2 regions of the Galactobacillus timonensis genome follow, and region 2 is predicted to be linked to the other one. Evidence: a T-box and tRNA genes for the amino acid it is inferred to sense, from the RefSeq annotation. Region 2 holds a T-box; the other holds one or more tRNA genes.
The links. A T-box is a leader RNA that pairs with one kind of tRNA and senses whether it is charged. The one in region 2 lies ahead of serS (serine--tRNA ligase), so its partner is inferred to be a tRNA-Ser.

Region 1: it has a tRNA-Ser gene. The T-box ahead of serS (serine--tRNA ligase) is inferred to sense a tRNA for this amino acid. The anticodon was not compared.

The regions. Positions count from the first base shown of each region.
Region 1 is NZ_LT964740.1:258,607-263,054, reverse strand. It holds gene C1714_RS11675 (SAM hydrolase/SAM-dependent halogenase family protein) at 1-786, shown strand, start outside; gene C1714_RS11670 (SAM hydrolase/SAM-dependent halogenase family protein) at 783-1,631, shown strand; tRNA gene C1714_RS11665 (tRNA-Ser) at 1,745-1,835, shown strand; gene C1714_RS11660 (tetratricopeptide repeat protein) at 2,006-2,629, opposite strand; gene C1714_RS11655 (SGNH/GDSL hydrolase family protein) at 2,704-4,065, shown strand; gene C1714_RS11650 (NAD(P)/FAD-dependent oxidoreductase) at 4,141-4,448, shown strand, end outside.
Region 2 is NZ_LT964739.1:700,447-704,894, reverse strand. It holds gene C1714_RS03320 (hypothetical protein) at 116-1,057, opposite strand; T-box leader at 1,123-1,325, shown strand; gene serS (serine--tRNA ligase) at 1,367-2,671, shown strand; RNA gene ffs (signal recognition particle sRNA small type) at 2,729-2,827, shown strand; gene C1714_RS03305 (nucleoside deaminase) at 2,837-3,322, shown strand; gene dnaX (DNA polymerase III subunit gamma/tau) at 3,402-4,448, shown strand, end outside.

The DNA.
Region 1 (4,448 bases), on a different contig from region 2:
GCTATGTACGGTGTTGCCAAGTGCGTGGACAGATCTCTGGAGCTGATCGACAGCACCCATGAGCTGCCGCCGTTTGATATCTGGAGCGCATCATACCGGCTGTTTCAGTCGATCCGCTTCTGGCCGAAAGGTACGATCTTTGTGTCGGTTGTTGATCCGGGCGTAGGGACGGCGCGCAAAGCCTGTGTCGCCTATACAGGAGACGGGCATTATGTCGTGACGCCGGACAACGGCTCCCTGACACATGTTGCCCGTGACAGCGGCATCGTCGCAGTGCGTGAGATCGATGAGACAGTCAACCGTCTTCACGGCTTCGGCACCGATGAGACCAGTGTGTTCCATGGCAGGGATCTCTTCGGTTATTGTGCAGCTAAACTGGCGGCGGGAAAGATCACCTTTGAAGAAGTGGGACCTGCCTATGATCCGAAGGATGTTGTGACATTTGTTATTCCGGAAGCGAGCGTAACAGACGGAAAAGCGGAAGGCATCATCGAAATCGATGACACCAACTTCGGCAATCTCTTTACCAATATTCCGACAAAGCAGATGCTTTCCCACGGCTTTGGCTATGGAGAAACGGTTCATGTCAGAATCAGCCACGGCATCACGGCATTTGAGGAAGACATTCCGTTTGAAAAAACGTTTGGAGATGTTAAGGTCGGTGAACCTGTGCTCTACAACAATGAGCTGATGAAGGCTTCGCTGGCTGTATGCCGCGGATCGTTTGTAGAGAAGTATCATGTCGGTTTCGGTCCGGACTGGCGTGTGGAGCTCGTTGAGAAATGAAACCGATCATTGTTCTGCAGACGGATTTTTCCGAGACCTGGGGCGCCGTTTCCGAGATGAAGGGCGTCATCAAGATCGTGGACCGCGAACTTGAGGTGGAGGACAGCTGCCACGAGATCAAGTGCTTTGATCCCTGGGAGGCTTCGCTTGCCCTGGATGCGATCGAGCCATACTGGCCGAAGGGAACGGTGTTCGTGTCGGTGGTTGATCCGGGTGTCGGTACGTCGAGACGTGCCTGTGTCGCCCTGCTGAAGGATGGTAGCTATGTCGTGACACCGGACAACGGAACTCTGACGCATGTGAAACATAACGTTGGCATTGCCGCTGTACGTGAGATTGATGAGACAGTGAACCGTTATCATGCGCGGGAAAACGTGTCAGTCTTCCATGGCCGCGATCTCTTCGGTTATTGTGCAGCGAAGCTGGCTTCGGGCATCATTGACTTTGAAGGCGTCGGGCCGCAGTATCCGGTCGAGGAAACCGTTGAGTGCGAAGAGTATTCGATGAGGCCCGTGATCCGTGACCATTATGCGGAAGGTTTCCTGATGACGGGAGTCAAACATTTCGGCGGCGTCGAATTCAACATCACAAACCAAGAGTGGGGCACAACTGGCTTTCAGCTCGGCGATCGCGTGGAAATTACCATCGCAAACAAGGGTAAGACTTTTTTCCATCAGGCTGTTCCCTATGAGAAAAGCTTCGGCTTTGTCGCAAAGGGGGATCCGGTTCTCTACTGTGGCTCCTCGATGTATCTGAGCCTGGATCTGAACAGTGCCAGCTTCATGGATGCCTATGGCATCGATACGGGGAAAGACTGGACAGCCATTCTGAAGAAGGCGGAATAATCAATGGAGGCATTGCCTCCATTTTTATGTGCCGGGAAATCCTCCTTGATCTTCAAAGGGTTTGTGATATCATTAAAAAGCGTCAAAAATCAGGATCACTTTTGAGACCACGTGCAGGAATACCCAAGTGGTTGAAGGGGCAGGCTTGGAAAGCTTGTAGATCGGTAACACGGTGCCAGGGTTCAAATCCCTGTTCCTGCGCCATATGTAAAGAAGCCGCATAACAATGCGGTTTTTTTATTTTCCTGGCACCATTTTTCCCGGCACTTAGCGTTTGCATCACTTCGCTGTCTGTTTTGGAAATGGTTATTAGCGTGTTATTTAGAATTATAAAAAACGTCCATCATGTATGAACGTTCTTCTCTATCGGGTGATCAGGCATCAAACGGCGGCTCATCCACAGGTTTGGGAAGGTGCAGAAGTTTGCTGCAGCGCTTCTCACCTTTTTCGGCTCTGTCCAGATCCTTTGCACATTCTGCGTCGCCGGCGTTATTCATGCGGTCAAAGAATCCGTCTGCCGCAAGGCTGTAACATTTGTAGGCAGTCTTGATATCCCTGGCGACACCAATCCCATTGAACAGACAGTCTCCGACCCGGAGATAAACACCGGCTGCCTCCCAGGCATCGGGCGACATCTGAAGAAGATTGAGCGCCTGAAGATAGTACTGGCTTGCCGTAATGGAATTCTTCGGCACAAGGCCGTCGATTCCTTTCTGATAGAAATCGCCGATCTTCAGCGTCGCAAGAATGTTGCCCTGCGCCGACGCATCTTCATAGCAGTCAAGAGCCGTTTCATAGCTTCGTTTTGTCCCGCGCCCAAGCTCATAGCAGCGGCCAAGACACGTCTTTGCCCGCACATTGCCCATAGATGCGGCTTTCTGAAAATACTGAAATGCCTCTTTATAATCAACTTTGACACCGATTCCGCGATAAAACGCTTCGCCGATCGCCGTCAGAGTCTCATCCTCATTCCGTTTTACTTCTTCGTTATTATCCATATTGCCATTGTAGCACGGGCGCCCGCTTCTTCCGATTGCGGCAGAAGCAGGCGAATGCGTATAATCAATGGTATATGAAACCATTCTACTTTCATTGGAAGGGACACCGCTACAAGGTGCAGCCGGCAGGCGTAATCCTCCTGGTTGCTGTTCTTGTCATTGCCGTGTGCCTGATTCTTCTGCCAATCGTGAACCGTTCCCGTGCCTCAATGGCCAAGCCTGCACAGTCTACGGCCGAGGCAACCTATGATGCGGCGGCGAATGTCATCGATGTCACGAAATATGAAGGAACCATTCTTGCCGAAACCCAGGATGCGGGTCAGGACTACATTGACTCCACCTTATTCCTGGGAGATTCCAATACGGCCCGTTTCATGCGGATCACAGGCGAAGACGGTTCCACCTTCACCACCAAGAACAATACGATCGGAGTCGTGGGCATGGGCATTGATGCCATTTCCACACTCAAGTGTATGCAGTTTTCAACCGGCACTTTTACGATGCCGGATGCCGTGAAGATCCTTCAGCCGCAGCGTGTCATCATCACGTTTGGAACCAATAATCTCAGCGGCTCGTCTACCGATGCCACCTCGTTTATCGACCGCTATTCGGCGCAGATTCAGAAAATCGAAGATGCCTATCCTTCACTCGACATCATCGTCAACAGCATTCCTCCGGTTGCGAAAAACCGTACCTATACCAATGTCACAATGACGCAGATCGATGCCTACAACAAGGCGATCGCCACCATGTGCCAGGACAAGGGCTGGAAATATCTGAACAGCGCTGAAACCCTGAAGGATTCTTCCAGCGGCTATGCAAAGGAAGGGTATACCATATCGGACGGTCTCCATCTTTCGACCCAGGGGCTGACGGCTCTTTTCACCTACATCCGCACCCATGCCTGGATCACGGAGGACGACCGGCCTAAGCCTCTGGCCGCGATTCCGACGATTGTCGGCGTACCGGACGGTCTGATCCGTACCGATCCTTTGACCAATGAAGACTTTACGGAAAATCCGGCAACCGAAGGGGATACCTCTACCGAAAGCGGGTGTCTCGGTGCATATGGAACCTGGGACGCGACCACATCGACCTGCACCTGGCCGACGCCGACTCCATCTGCAACAGCCGAACCAACGGCACAGTCAACCGCGGCATCTTCAACGGCCGCTTCGGATAACTCAACAACAGAAAATACAACACCGACCTCACCGCCGCCTTCGCAGCCGGCATCATCCTCGCCAGCGGATTCAACGGCGCCGACGGAAACAACTTCGCCAGCCAGTACGGAATCTCCGGCAGCACCGACGAGCAGTCCCGCAGCTTCCGAACCTGCCCAAGCCGCCGGTGCGAAGGGAACTACAGTTACAGCGGAGGATGCGGCAGAAACAGCTCCCTCCGCTTCTGTCTCTGCTGCGGAAACGATTCAATGAGAACCGGTTTCGATTCTGTTTCCATGAACGAATGTAAGCGCTATAATTTACGCAGCAATTTTAGGAGAGCACATCATGAGATATGACGCAGTGATAATCGGCGCAGGGATTACGGGGTCCCTGATTGCCCGCAGCCTGTCGCGCTTTCAGCTGAAAGTTGCCGTTCTGGAGAAGGAGAATGACATTGCCGATGGGGCGACCATGGCCAATTCCGCCATCGTCCATACCGGCTACGATCCCGAAGACGGCACGATGAAGGCAAAGATGAATGTCCGCGGCGCCCGTCTGTATCCCGATCTCTGCAAGAATCTCGGCTGTAAATATCAGGTCGTCGGTGCCTATATTGCCGCAACGAGCCCCGAAGAAGAGGAACACCTCAAAGT
Region 2 (4,448 bases):
CATAAATCTCACATTTCAAGCATGTGAAACCAGATTTTTCAACAAGAATGTTGTACATTTCATCTACATTCTTCATCTATTCATGCATTCTCATGCATGAATATGCATGCGGGCATCATTCGTAGGCGGCCGAAAGGCGGATGCCGCTGTCAGTATTCAAGAGAACGATACGGCGTATTGTGGGCTGTACCTGGTCAAGAATTGTGGTATGAATATCAATCAGAATGCGATCATCCTGGTTGGAAACAGTCGCAATATAATCCGTTGCGTAGCTTTCGCCATCCAGCATGCTTGTCATATCGGATTCACGCTTGCAAAGCTGTCCGTTGATCTCCTGATACATCGGTTCCTCTCCGTCAAATGCGGACGGATAGAATGATGCATTCAGATAGTCGGCGGTAAATATTTTTTCCGCCGCTTCCTTCATTGCGGCGATGGAAGGAGAAGAAAGACCTTCCACCGAAACAACCGGATAGTATTCCGTACCTTCGACCGGTGTATCGCCGACGGTTACGTTCAGCCCGTAGAACCAGTTCAGAATGGTTTTCTGCTGCGAAAGAAGAGAAGACAATGTATTACGTATATCTGCGTACTGCGGATCATCAACTGTGACTGCATCGAGATTCTGCTGAAATTCCACGGTTCCATTCAGCCAGAACGATTCACCGGTCGCATGGTAAATCGTAAAGATGATGGTGTAGGCGGAATCGATCGGCATCTCTGCCGTCAGTACTGAATTGGTCATCATCGGGTCTGTATCCAGAATTGTCAGATCACTCAGCGAATTGACCTGGGGAAGGGAATCCACTTCCAGCGGAAGATCCGGAATCGTAACTCCGTAATAGTCCGAGGTCTCGCTGACCTTATTATCATTGTAGGTAGAGACGGCATCCTGGATCATCGCCAGTTCCTTTTCTTCATCGGTACGGGTGTCGGCGGATACTTCGGGACCGTTATAATCGTTAGTAGAACTGTTCGTATTCTGCTGCGTGCTTTGTTTTGTGCCGCAGGCAGCGAGCATCGTACATGTGAGGAAAAACGCTAGAAATCGTTTCATGGTTCCACAATTTTATACCCTGGACAGTTTCTTGACAAACCATGTTTACGATGACAGAATGTGTTCGTAAATCGTTGAAGGAACTTAGTATCTGTACGTTCTGGCGCAGAAAAATGGTGGTTGATGCGAACCATTGCAGAGGACAGAGAAATCCATTCCCGAGAGAAACCAGTCATTTCCGGCAGCGCCCGTTATCCGTGTCGAGAGGAAATTGTTTCACGTGAAACAATTTCAATCAGGGTGGCACCGCGATCACATCGTCCCTAGCAATGGAGACGATGTTTTTTATTTCTATAAAGGAGAAGAAAGATGATTGACATTAAGCTTATTCGTGAGAATCCGGACTTCGTCAAAGAAAATATCAAGAAGAAGTTCCAGGACGAAAAACTTCCGCTGGTCGATGAGGTGCGCGACCTGGATGAAAAGTACCGCGCCGCCAAACAGCACGGCGATGATTTGCGTGCAGAGCGCAACCGTGTATCCAAGCAGATCGGCGCACTGATGCGCGAGGGCAAGAAGGAAGATGCGGAATCGTGCAAACAGCGCGTTAAGGACGTAGACAAGGAACTCGAAACTCTTGAAGTTGAAGAAAACAATATGCAGGAGGAGATCCGCAAGCGGATGCTCGTAATCCCGCAGATCATTGATCCGTCTGTTCCCATTGGCAAGGACGACAGTGAGAATGTTGAGCTGCAGAAATTCGGTGAGCCGGTTGTTCCGGATTTTGAGATCCCGTATCACACGGATATCATGGAGTCTCTCGATGGTCTGGATCTGGACAGTGCACGTGAGACGACAGGCAACGGCTTCTACTACCTGATGGGAGATGTTGCCCGCCTTCATTCTTCCATTCTGAGCTATGCCCGTGACTTCATGATCAATGAAGGCTTCACCTATTTCGTTCCGCCGTTCATGATTCATGGCAACGTTGTCAACGGTGTCATGTCCTTCACGGAAATGCAGAACATGATGTACAAGATCGAAGGCGAGGATCTGTATCTGATCGGTACGTCTGAGCACTCGATGGTCGGCCGCTTCATCGGCGAGACACTGAAGAAGGAGAACCTTCCGTATACTTTGACATCCTACAGCCCCTGCTTCCGCAAGGAAGTCGGCGCCCATGGCATTGAGGAGCGCGGCCTGTATCGTGTCCATCAGTTTGAGAAGCAGGAGATGGTTGTCGTCTGTGAGCCGGAGGATTCTGCCATGTGGTATGACCGTCTCTGGAATATTTCAGTCAAGTTCTTCCGTTCTCTCGATATCCCGGTGCGTACGATTGAGTGCTGCTCGGGCGACCTTGCAGATCTGAAGGTGAAGTCCTGCGACGTTGAGGCTTGGTCTCCGCGTCAGAAGAAGTATTTCGAAGTCGGCAGCTGCTCTAACCTCGGTGATGCACAGGCACGCCGTCTTGGCATCCGCATCAAGGGTGAGAAGGGCAATTACTTCGCTCATACACTGAACAACACCGTTGTCGCCCCGCCTCGTATGCTGATTGCATTTTTCGAGAACAACCTGCAGAGAGACGGCTCCGTCAAGATTCCTGAGCCGCTGCAGCCGTACATGGGCGGCCAGAAGGTCCTTGTTCCGAAGGATAAGAAGAAGAACATGTTCTGATTGTTTCACGTGAAACAATTCAGAGTTAAAATTTGCTCTAAACAGTAAATTCCCATATAATAAACACGGTACAGCAAGCATGTATAGAACTTGGTCAGGTCCGGAAGGAAGCAGCCATACAAACCTCTGCTTGCGTGTGCCGTTTTTTTATGAAAAAATCAGGGCATGCACAGTGACGAATATTTTATGCAGGAAGCTCTGAAAGAGGCACAGAAGGCGGCAGAGATCGATGAGGTACCGGTCGGCGCCGTGATCGTGCGCGACAATGAGATCGTTGCCCGTGCCCACAATATGCGGGAACATTACCAGCAGGCAAATGCCCATGCCGAGATGCTTGCAATTGAAGAAGCTTCGAAGGTACTTGGAACCTGGAGTCTGGATGACTGCGATCTGTATGTGACACTGGAGCCGTGCATGATGTGCACAGGTGTTATTGGACTGAGCCGGATCCGCAACCTGTACTATGGAACCGCTGATCCAAAGGGCGGATGCACTGAGACGCTGGTTCAGGTGAAACAGCTGAAACACATCGGCAGCTATCCGAAGACGATCTGGTCCGGAATTCTGCAGAAAGAATGTTCTGAGATACTTTCTACATTCTTTGCTGAGCGCAGAAATCGTCCACGAAAACAAACCGGAACAAACAGGTAAACGGCCGTACACTTTGCCCACTGCGGGCGGGGGAGCGGCCGTTTTGATATATAATGGATGCAATCGGAGAATTGTAGCCATGGGACGACCAGCCTTGTATCAAAAATACCGTTCACAGACCTTTGATGAGGTCATCGGTCAGCAGTACGTTGTCCGCAGCATTCAGAATGCGATACGTACAGGAACTGTTGGCCATGCCTATCTTTTCTGCGGTCCGCGGGGAACCGGGAAGACGACAATGGCCCGGCTTCTTGCCCGTGCAATCAACTGTGAACATCCGGATAAGGCACCCTGCGGAGAATGCGAAAACTGCAGGGAGGCGATCGCCGGTACCCATCCCGATATCATTGAAATCAACGCGGCCAATGAGACGCATGTCGATGATATCCGTGATCTGATTGACCGTGCCCAGCTGGCTCCGATGCTTGGCAAGTACAAGATTTATATCATCGATGAGGTTCACCAGCTCTCATCCAGTGCTGCATCGGCTTTGCTGAAGACACTGGAGGAACCACCCGCCCACGTTATCTTCATTCTGGCGACGACGGATCCGCAGAAGCTTCTGCCGACGATTATTTCAAGATGCCAGCGCTTTGACTTTACGCGCATTGATACGGAGCAGATCAAGGAACATCTCCTGGATATCAGCAGTAAGGAAGGTTTCCAGCTTGATCCGGACGCTGCTGAGGAAATTGCGGAACTTGCTGATGGCGGAATGCGCGACTCCCTTTCGATTCTTGATCAGGCATATGCCTATGCGGGGCAGCACATCACATCTGCTTCCATCAACGAAATCTTCGGACTTGCGTCGATGGACGAAAAGATGAACCTGCTCACGGCAATATGCACGCATGATACAGCGGCGATCTTGAACCGTCTGAAGAATGCTGAGCAGCACGGCAATGATCTCAGGCGTCTGACCCATGATCTGATCGTAATTCTCAAGGATGCGATTGTCGCATCCTCCACCGATGACGAAAAACTTCTGCAGAGCGCATCGATGGAGCAGTGTCAGAAACTGCTGCAGTACTGCCGCAAGGATCAGCTGCTTGCCATGATCCGCGTCCTTTCCGAAGCAGAGGACAGGTATCGCTATACCTATTCGGTAAGAGACTGTCTGGAAGTG